Regions from separate parts of the Streptomyces sp. NPDC015131 genome, predicted to be linked through region 2. Evidence: riboswitches for the same ligand, from Rfam matches in the RefSeq annotation. Region 2 holds a riboswitch; the other holds the start of a gene.
What was found. Region 2 has a riboswitch for cobalamin ahead of ACF08D_RS04650 (ribonucleotide-diphosphate reductase subunit beta). Riboswitches for the same ligand answer to the same signal wherever they lie in the genome.
Positions count from the first base shown of each region.

Region 1: it holds a riboswitch for cobalamin, as region 2 does, so the genes downstream of both, metE (5-methyltetrahydropteroyltriglutamate--homocysteine S-methyltransferase) here and ACF08D_RS04650 (ribonucleotide-diphosphate reductase subunit beta) in region 2, are expected to answer to the same signal.

Region 1 covers NZ_JBIBVB010000004.1:430,194-434,214, reverse strand. The annotation lists gene ACF08D_RS17875 (bifunctional 2-methylcitrate synthase/citrate synthase) at 1-330, shown strand, start outside; gene metE (5-methyltetrahydropteroyltriglutamate--homocysteine S-methyltransferase) at 430-2,748, opposite strand; cobalamin riboswitch at 2,909-3,131, opposite strand; gene ACF08D_RS17865 (3-hydroxybutyryl-CoA dehydrogenase) at 3,281-4,021, opposite strand, start outside.
Region 2 covers NZ_JBIBVB010000001.1:1,109,205-1,113,225, forward strand. The annotation lists gene ACF08D_RS04640 (carbon-nitrogen hydrolase) at 1-514, shown strand, start outside; gene thiI (tRNA uracil 4-sulfurtransferase ThiI) at 539-1,834, opposite strand; gene ACF08D_RS04650 (ribonucleotide-diphosphate reductase subunit beta) at 1,848-2,537, opposite strand; cobalamin riboswitch at 2,707-2,931, opposite strand; gene ACF08D_RS04655 (STAS domain-containing protein) at 3,023-3,379, opposite strand; gene ACF08D_RS04660 (PP2C family protein-serine/threonine phosphatase) at 3,417-4,021, opposite strand, start outside.

The sequences.
Region 1 (4,021 bases), on a different contig from region 2:
GACTCCCGCGTCCCCCTCATGCAGGAGGCCCTGGACCGGCTGGTCGCCCGCGCCGGCGACCCCGACGTCACCCGCCTGGCCACCCTGCACGGCGCCCTGCGGCACGCCATGGTCCGCCGCAAGGGCATCCACCCCAACCTGGACTACCCGGCGGGCCTGGCCTACCACCTGATGGGCTTCGACATCCCGGCGTTCACCCCGGTCTTCGTGATGAGCCGCATCACCGGATGGACGGCCCACATCACCGAACAGCTCGCGCACAACGCCCTGATCCGCCCCCTGGCGTCGTACGACGGCATCGGCCAGCGGCCGGTCCCCGCGGCCGGCTGAGGCCGGGCCGCACACCACGACGGCCGGGAGACCCGCTCGGGTCTCCCGGCCGTCGCCGGTGCGTCAGGACGTCAGTGCGTCAGACGCCGGAGCAGGACCTCACGAGGACGCCAGCTCCTCGCGGACCGTACGGGCCGCGGCCACCAGGTTCTCCAGCGACGCGCGGGTCTCGGGCCAGCCGCGGGTCTTCAGACCGCAGTCCGGGTTGACCCAGAGCCGCTCGGCCGGGATGGCCTCCAGACCCGTCCGCAGCAGGGCGGCGGCCTCGTCGGCGCTCGGGACGCGCGGCGAGTGGATGTCGTACACACCCGGGCCCGCCTCGCGCGGGTAGCCGTGGGCGGCCAGCTCACGCGCGACCTGCATGTGCGAGCGGGCGGCCTCCAGACTGATCACATCGGCGTCGAGGTCGTCGATGGCCTGGACGATGTCGCCGAACTCCGCGTAGCACATGTGCGTGTGGATCTGCGTGTCCGGACGCACCCCGCTGGTGCTGAGCCGGAACGACTCGGTCGCCCAGGCGAGGTACTCGGCGTGGTCGGCCTTCCGCAGCGGCAGCGTCTCGCGCAGCGCCGGCTCGTCCACCTGGATCACCGAGGTCCCGGCCGCCTCCAGGTCGTTCACCTCGTCGCGCAGCGCCAGCGCCACCTGCCGGGCGGTCTCGCCCAGCGGCTGGTCGTCCCGGACGAACGACCACGCCAGCATGGTCACCGGACCGGTCAGCATGCCCTTCACCGGGCGGCTGGTCAGCGACTGGGCGTACGTCGTCCAGCGCACCGTCATCGGCTCGGGGCGGGAGATGTCACCGGCCAGGACCGGCGGGCGGACATAACGCGTGCCGTACGACTGCACCCAGCCGTGCTGCGTGGCGAGATAGCCGGTCAGCTGCTCGGCGAAGTACTGCACCATGTCGTTGCGCTCGGGCTCGCCGTGCACCAGGACGTCCAGACCGGTCTTCTCCTGGAAGGAGATCACCTCCTGGATCTCGGCCTTGATGCGCTCCTCGTAGCCGGCCGTGTCGATCCGCCCGGAGCGCAGGTCGGCGCGGGCCGTGCGCAGCTCGCCGGTCTGCGGGAACGAACCGATGGTCGTGCTGGGCAGCAGCGGCAGACCGAGGTGGGCGCGCTGGGCGAGGGCCCGCTCGGAGTACGGCTGCGAGCGGCGGGCGTCGGCGTCCGTGACGGCGCCGGTACGGGCGCGGACGGCGGCGTCACGGGTGATGGGGGAGTTGGCGCGGGACGCCAGGTCGGCGCGGTTCGCGGCCAGTTCGGCGGCGATCGCGTCCGTGCCCTGGGCCAGGCCCCTGGCGAGGGTGACGATCTCGGCCGTCTTCTGCCGGGCGAAAGCGAGCCAGCGCTGGATCTGCGGGTCGATGTCGCGCTCCAGGGCCGCGTCGATCGGCACATGGAGCAGCGAGCAGGAGGCGGCCACGTCCACCCGGCCGGCGAGCCCCAGCAGGGTGCCGAGGGTGGCCAGCGACTTCTCCAGGTCGTTGATCCAGATGTTGCGGCCGTTGACCACACCGGCCACCAGGCGCTTGCCGGGCAGGCCGCCGACGGCGGCGAGCGCGTCCAGGTTGGCCGCGGCGGCACCGGTGAAGTCCAGGGCCAGACCGTCGACCGGCGCCTTGGCCAGCACCGGGAGGGCGTCGCCCAGCCGGTCGAAGTAGGAGGCGACCAGCAGCTTCGGCCGGTCGGCGAGCCCGCCCAGCTCGCGGTAGGCCCGCTCGGCGGCGTTCAGCTCGGCCGGGGTGCGGTCCTGGACGAGCGCGGGCTCGTCCAGCTGCACCCACTCGGCGCCGGCCGCCCGCAGGTCGGCGAGGACCTCGGCGTACACCGGCAGCAGCCGGTCCAGCAGGGTGAGCGGGTCGAAGTCCGCGGCCACGCCGGGCGCGGGCTTGGCGAGGAGGAGGTAGGTGACCGGGCCGACGAGGACGGGCCGGGCGGCGAGGTCCAGCGCCAGCGCCTCCTTCAGCTCCGCGACCTGCTTGGTGGAGTCCGCCGTGAACACCGTGTCCGGACCCAGCTCGGGCACCAGGTAGTGGTAGTTGGTGTCGAACCACTTGGTCATCTCCAGCGGCGCCACGTCCTGGGTGCCGCGCGCCATGGCGAAGTAGCCGTCCAGGGCGTCGGCGGCGACGGCCGCGCGGTGGCGCTCGGGGATCGCCCCGACCATCACCGTGGTGTCGAGCACGTGGTCGTAGTACGAGAAGTCGCCGGTGGGCACTTCCTGGACGCCGGCGCCGGCCAGCTCGCGCCAGTTGGACCGGCGCAGACCGGCGGCCGTGGCACGGAGGTCACCGGCGGTGACGCGGCCCTTCCAGTAGCCCTCGATGGCCTTCTTCAGTTCCCTGTTCGGGCCCTGGCGGGGGTAGCCGTAGACGGTCGCGCGTGCTGCCGCGGCTGCGGACTCGGTGGTCACGGAGATCTCCTTCGCGAGATGAATCCCTGAGGTCCCGGAGACGGACGGGGGCGCGAAGAAGCGACGGCCCGGGCGGGTACGGCCTCGCGCGACAAGCGCGGCCCTCCGCCTGGTGCATACGCCGACCCGCCCTCGAGGTCACCGGGAGCCGCGCGCGACGGTTCGCACGCGGACAGCGGGCAGGTCTTCGGACTCGCGGGCGCGTCCCGGACTTCGAGACACCTACTGGCCGTCGCTTCCCAGGCCCGGCACTCCGGGCCCAGTGCGTATGACGGCGGTCGTTCCCACTCACCGCTGCGGGGCAGTCCCGGATTCCCACCGGGTTCCCTCTTACGACGCGTCCCGTCTGGCGGACGGGGCGAACCAGCTGCGTCGGTCAGCCTACGGGCTGAGACCTCGGCCCGGAGTGGAGCGTCCATCATGCGGATGGTGAGATGAGACACCCGGGCAGGTCAGGGCCGGGAAACGGGGGAGGGGCGGGGCGCGCCGCGGCACGCTTCCCGCCCCTCCCGTCAGGGCCTCACCCGGGGTCCTACTCGTAGAGGTAGAACCCCCGGCCGGTCTTCCGGCCCAGCAGCCCCGCCTCCACCATCCGCTGGAGCAGCGGCGGCGGGGCGTACAGCGGCTCCTTGAACTCCTCGTACAGCGACCGCGCGATCGAGGCGACCGTGTCCAGGCCGATCAGGTCGGCCAGCCGCAGCGGTCCCATCGGGTGCGCGCAGCCCAGCTCCATGCCCGCGTCCACGTCCGCCGGGGAGGCGAAGCCCGACTCCGTCATCCGGACGGCCGACAGCAGATAGGGGACGAGCAGCGCGTTGACCACGAAACCGGCCCGGTCCTGCGACCGGATCGCGGTCTTGCCGAGCGTACGGGTGGCGAACTCCTCGGTGGCGGCGACCGTCTCGGGCGCCGTGTGCAGCGAGGTCACCACCTCCACCAGCGGAAGCACCGGCACCGGGTTGAAGAAGTGCAGTCCGATCACCCGGTCGGCGCGGCTCGTGGCCATGCCCAGCCGCATCACCGGGATCGAGGAGGTGTTGGTCGCCAGGATCGCGTCGGGACTCTCGACGATCTTGTCGAGGGCCGCGAAGACCTCGGTCTTGGCGGCGGGGTTCTCCACCACCGCCTCGACCACCAGCTGCCGGTCGGCCAGGTCCTCCAGGCTGCCGCTGAACACCATCCGGGCCAGCGCCGCCCGCGCCTGCGCCTCCTCCAGCTTGCCCCGCCGGACCGCCCGGTCCAGCGAGGAGGCGACCCGCTCCCGCGCGGTACG
Region 2 (4,021 bases):
TACCCGCAAGACCCACATCCCGGTCTCCGAGGGCTACTACGAGGACCACTGGTTCCGGCAGGGCCCGGCGGGGGACGACGCCTTCCCGACCGTCGAGGTCGACGAGGCCCGGCTGGGCCTGCCGACCTGCTGGGACCAGTGGTTCCCCGAGCTGGCCCGCGCCTACTCGCTGGCCGGCGCCGACGTGCTGGTGTACCCCACGGCCATCGGCTCCGAGCCCGGCCACCCCGGGTTCGACACTCAGCCCATCTGGCAGCGCGTGATCACCGGCAACGCGGCGGCCAACGGCACCTTCATGGTGGTGCCCAACCGCATCGGCTCCGAGAACGGACTGACCTTCTACGGCAGCTCGTTCATCGCCGACCCCTACGGCCGGGTGCTGGCCCAGGCGCCGCGCGACGAGCCCGCCGTCCTGGTGGCGGAGCTGGACCTGGACGCCCGCCGCGACTGGCTGGAGCTCTTCCCCTTCCTCACCACCCGCCGCCCCGACGCCTACGCCCCGCTCACCGTCTGACCGGCGGGCCCGTCGCGGCGCCCGTCAGACGGGCGCCGCGCACCGGCCGGCGGCGGGGTCCCGCGGGTCCTCCTCACCGTCCGCTCCGGGCCGCAGCACCTGCGCCGAACCGAGCAGCGCCTCCACCACCTCGTCCAGGTCGAGGCGCCTCTCGACCGACCGCAGCTGCGGCAGCCGCGCCCGGGTGCTGACCCGGGGCGGGGCGAGCAGGCTGCAGCAGTCCTCGTCCGGCAGGACCGAGATGCCGGCGGTCCCGATGGACCGGGCCTCGTCGATGATCTCCTGCTTCTCCCAGCCGATCAGCGGGCGCAGCACGGGCAGCGCGGCGGCCTCGTCCACCGCCGCCAGGTTCGCCAGGGTCTGGCTGGCCACCTGCCCCAGGCTGTCGCCGGTCACCAGCGCCTGGGCGCCGGTGCGGGCGGCCAGCGCGGACGCGGTCCGCACCATCAGCCGGCGCTGGGCCACCACCTGGAGCCGTCCGGCCCCGGCCACGGCGAGCTGCTTCTGCGCCGTGCCGAGAGCCATCACGTACAGCTCGCCGGGCGGCTGGTGGCGGTTGAGCTCCCGGGCCAGGGCGTACGCCTTGTAGACCGACGACGGGTTGGTGTACGGGGCGCCGTTGAAGTGCACGAAGTCGCACGCCAGCCCCCGCCGCATGGCCCGGTGGGCGGCGACCGGGGAGTCGTACCCCCCGGAGAGCAGGACCAGGGCCCGGCCGCTGGCCCCCACGGGCAGCCCGCTCAGGCCGGGCAGCCGCTCCCAGGACAGATAGGTCTCCTTGCGGTCGATCTCCACGCTCAGGGTCACGTCCGGCGAGGTGAGGTCGACGTGGAGGCCCGGCACCGCCCCGAGGACGTGACTGCCCAGGTGCGCCTCCATCCGGGAGGAGGTCAGCGGGAAGCGCTTGTCCCGCCGCCGCACCCGTACCGCGAAGCCGCGCACCCGGCGCCCGGCGGCCACCTCGCCCAGCACGTCCGCCGCCGCGGCGCTGATGCCCTCCAGGGTGCTGGGCACCCGCACGGCGGGTTCGACCGTGTTGAACCCGGGGACCCGGCGCGCCCGCTCCACCAGGGCGTCCCGGGGGACCTGACCGCCCAGCACGGTGACGTTCTGGGCGGTCTTGATCCAGGTGGAGCCGCCGACGCCGCGCAGCGCCACGCGCAGGTTGTCGTGCAGCCGCTCGGTGAACCGGTGGCGGTTGCGCCCCTTGAGGAAGACCTCACCGTGCTTGAGCAGCACGCACGGGCCGTAGGCCGCCGCGGGCGCGGCGTCCTCCGGTTCCCGGGGGGCGGGTATGGGGTGGTTCTCGTGTCCGTGCATCCGTCCGTCTTCCTCAGAAGTCCCAGTCGTCGTCGGAGGTGTCCTCCGCCTTGCCCATGACGTACGACGACCCGGAGCCGGAGAAGAAGTCGTGGTTCTCGTCGGCGCCCGGCGACAGCGCCGCCAGGATCTCCGGGTTGACCTCCGTCCCCGCTGCGCCGAAGCGGGCCGGGTAGCCGAGGTTCATCAGCGCCTTGTCGGCGTTGTAGCGGACGAAGACCGCCACGTCGTCCATCAGCCCGAGCGGCTCGTACAGCTCGCCCGAGTAGCGCAGTTCCAGCTCGTACAGCTCCTCCAGCAGCTCGTACGTGAAGGCCCGCATCTCCTCCTGCCCGGCGGGAGTCCGCCCCTCCAGGCCGCGCTGGTACGTGTAGCCGGAGTAGTAGCCGTGCACCGCCTTGTCGCGCAGGATCAGCCGGACCATGTCGGCGGTGTTGGTGAGCAGCGCGTGCGTGGAGAAGTGCAGCGGCAGGTAGAAGCCCGCGTACAGCAGCAGCGACGACAGCAGCGTGGAGGCGACCTTCCGCTTCAGCGGGTCGTCGCCGTAGCCATAGGTCGGCGTGATCAGCACATACGGCTCGGACACCCGCGGCATGCCGTCGCGGCGCGGGTGCAGGGGGATGCGTGTGGCCGGCAGGCCCAGCCTGTCCACGAAGCGCCTGGTGTTCTCCGAGACGCTGGAGAAATACACAAGACCGCTCATCGGTCCGCCGCCTCCTCTCGCTCGTTCCCGTCCGGCTCCGGGGACCGGAGGAGGGCACGGCGGCACGTGGGGCGGAGAGCGGACGGCGGCGCGCGAAGGCACGCCGGAGCCGGGTCCGTACGACGGCCACGCGGCCCTCCCTCGGGGCCTCGAAGCGCGTACGCCGGACGTCGGCGCACGCACCGGTGGCAGGTCTTCGGACTCGCGGGCACATCGCCTGACGACGTCAGGCCACCTACTGGCCGTCGCTTCCCGGGCCCCCGCACGGGGCCCAGTGCGTATGACGGCGGTCGTTCCCGCTCACCGCTGCGGGGCAGTCCCGGATTCGCACCGGGTTCCCTCTTGCCTCGCCGGGCACCGCAGTGCCCGGCGAACCACCAGCGGCTCCAACACTACATCTGGAACCGACTGGTGGCGCGCACCCCAGATGTTGTGTCTCGCAAGAAAGTTAGGTATACCTAAGTGGGGCGCCGACCCCGGTCGTGTCAGTGCGCCAGCGCCCTGAGCGCGTCGTCCGCCGTGGGGTGGAAGGTGAAGACCTGGTCCAGGCCGACCGTGTGGAAGACCCGGGTCAGGTCGGGGCTGAGCCCCGCGAGCGCCAGCGGGCAGCCGGCCGCCTCCGTGCGGTGGTAGGCGCCGACCAGCACCGTGATGCCGGTGGAGTCGCAGTACGTCAGGCCCGACAGGTCCAGCACCAGGGCCCCGTCGGGCGCGAGCGGCACCGACGTCAGCTCCCGGCTGAGCCGGGGCGCGGTGTGGTGGTCCAGCTCGCCGGTCACCTTCAGCAGGATCCGGCCGGCCCCGTGCGGCTGCTGGTCGACGGTCAGGATGGGTTCGGTCACCGGTTCTCCAGGTGGGTCATGCGGGTGTCGCCGATGGTCATACGGGTGTCGCGGGTACGGACAGGACGAGCAGCGCGGTGTCGTCACCGACTCCGCGGCCCAGGTCGCCGAGGAGGCCGTTCACAGTGTGCAGGAGCGCGTCGGCGGTCGGCGCGCCCAGGGCCGCCAGGTGCCGGACCAGCCCGTCCTGCCCCAGCAGGCCGCCCCCCGGGGTTCGGGCCTCGACCAGCCCGTCGGTGTAGAGCAGCAGCGCGTCACCGGGTCTCAGGCGCGTCGTCGTCCGGACGAACCGGGGCGCCGGGAGCATGCCGATGAGCTGCCCGCCGAGGGTGGAGACCGGCTCCACCGTCCCGTCGGCGCGGTGCGCGAGCGCGGGCGGGTGACCGCCGCCGGCCAGGGTGACGGCGAAGGACCCGCCGGCCTCCGGTTCGAGCACCCCGAACAGGGCCGTGCAGTAGCGCGGCGTGCTGCCCTGCTCCTCGCCCTTGAGCACCGCGTCCAGGTTGGCCAGGGCGTTGCACGGGTCGGGGTCGTAGATCGCGGCGGCCCGCAGGGTGTAGCGGGTCAGGGAGGTGAGCGCGGCGGCGTCGGCGCCCTTGCCGCACACGTCGCCGATGAAGAACGCCCAGCGCCCGTCGTCCA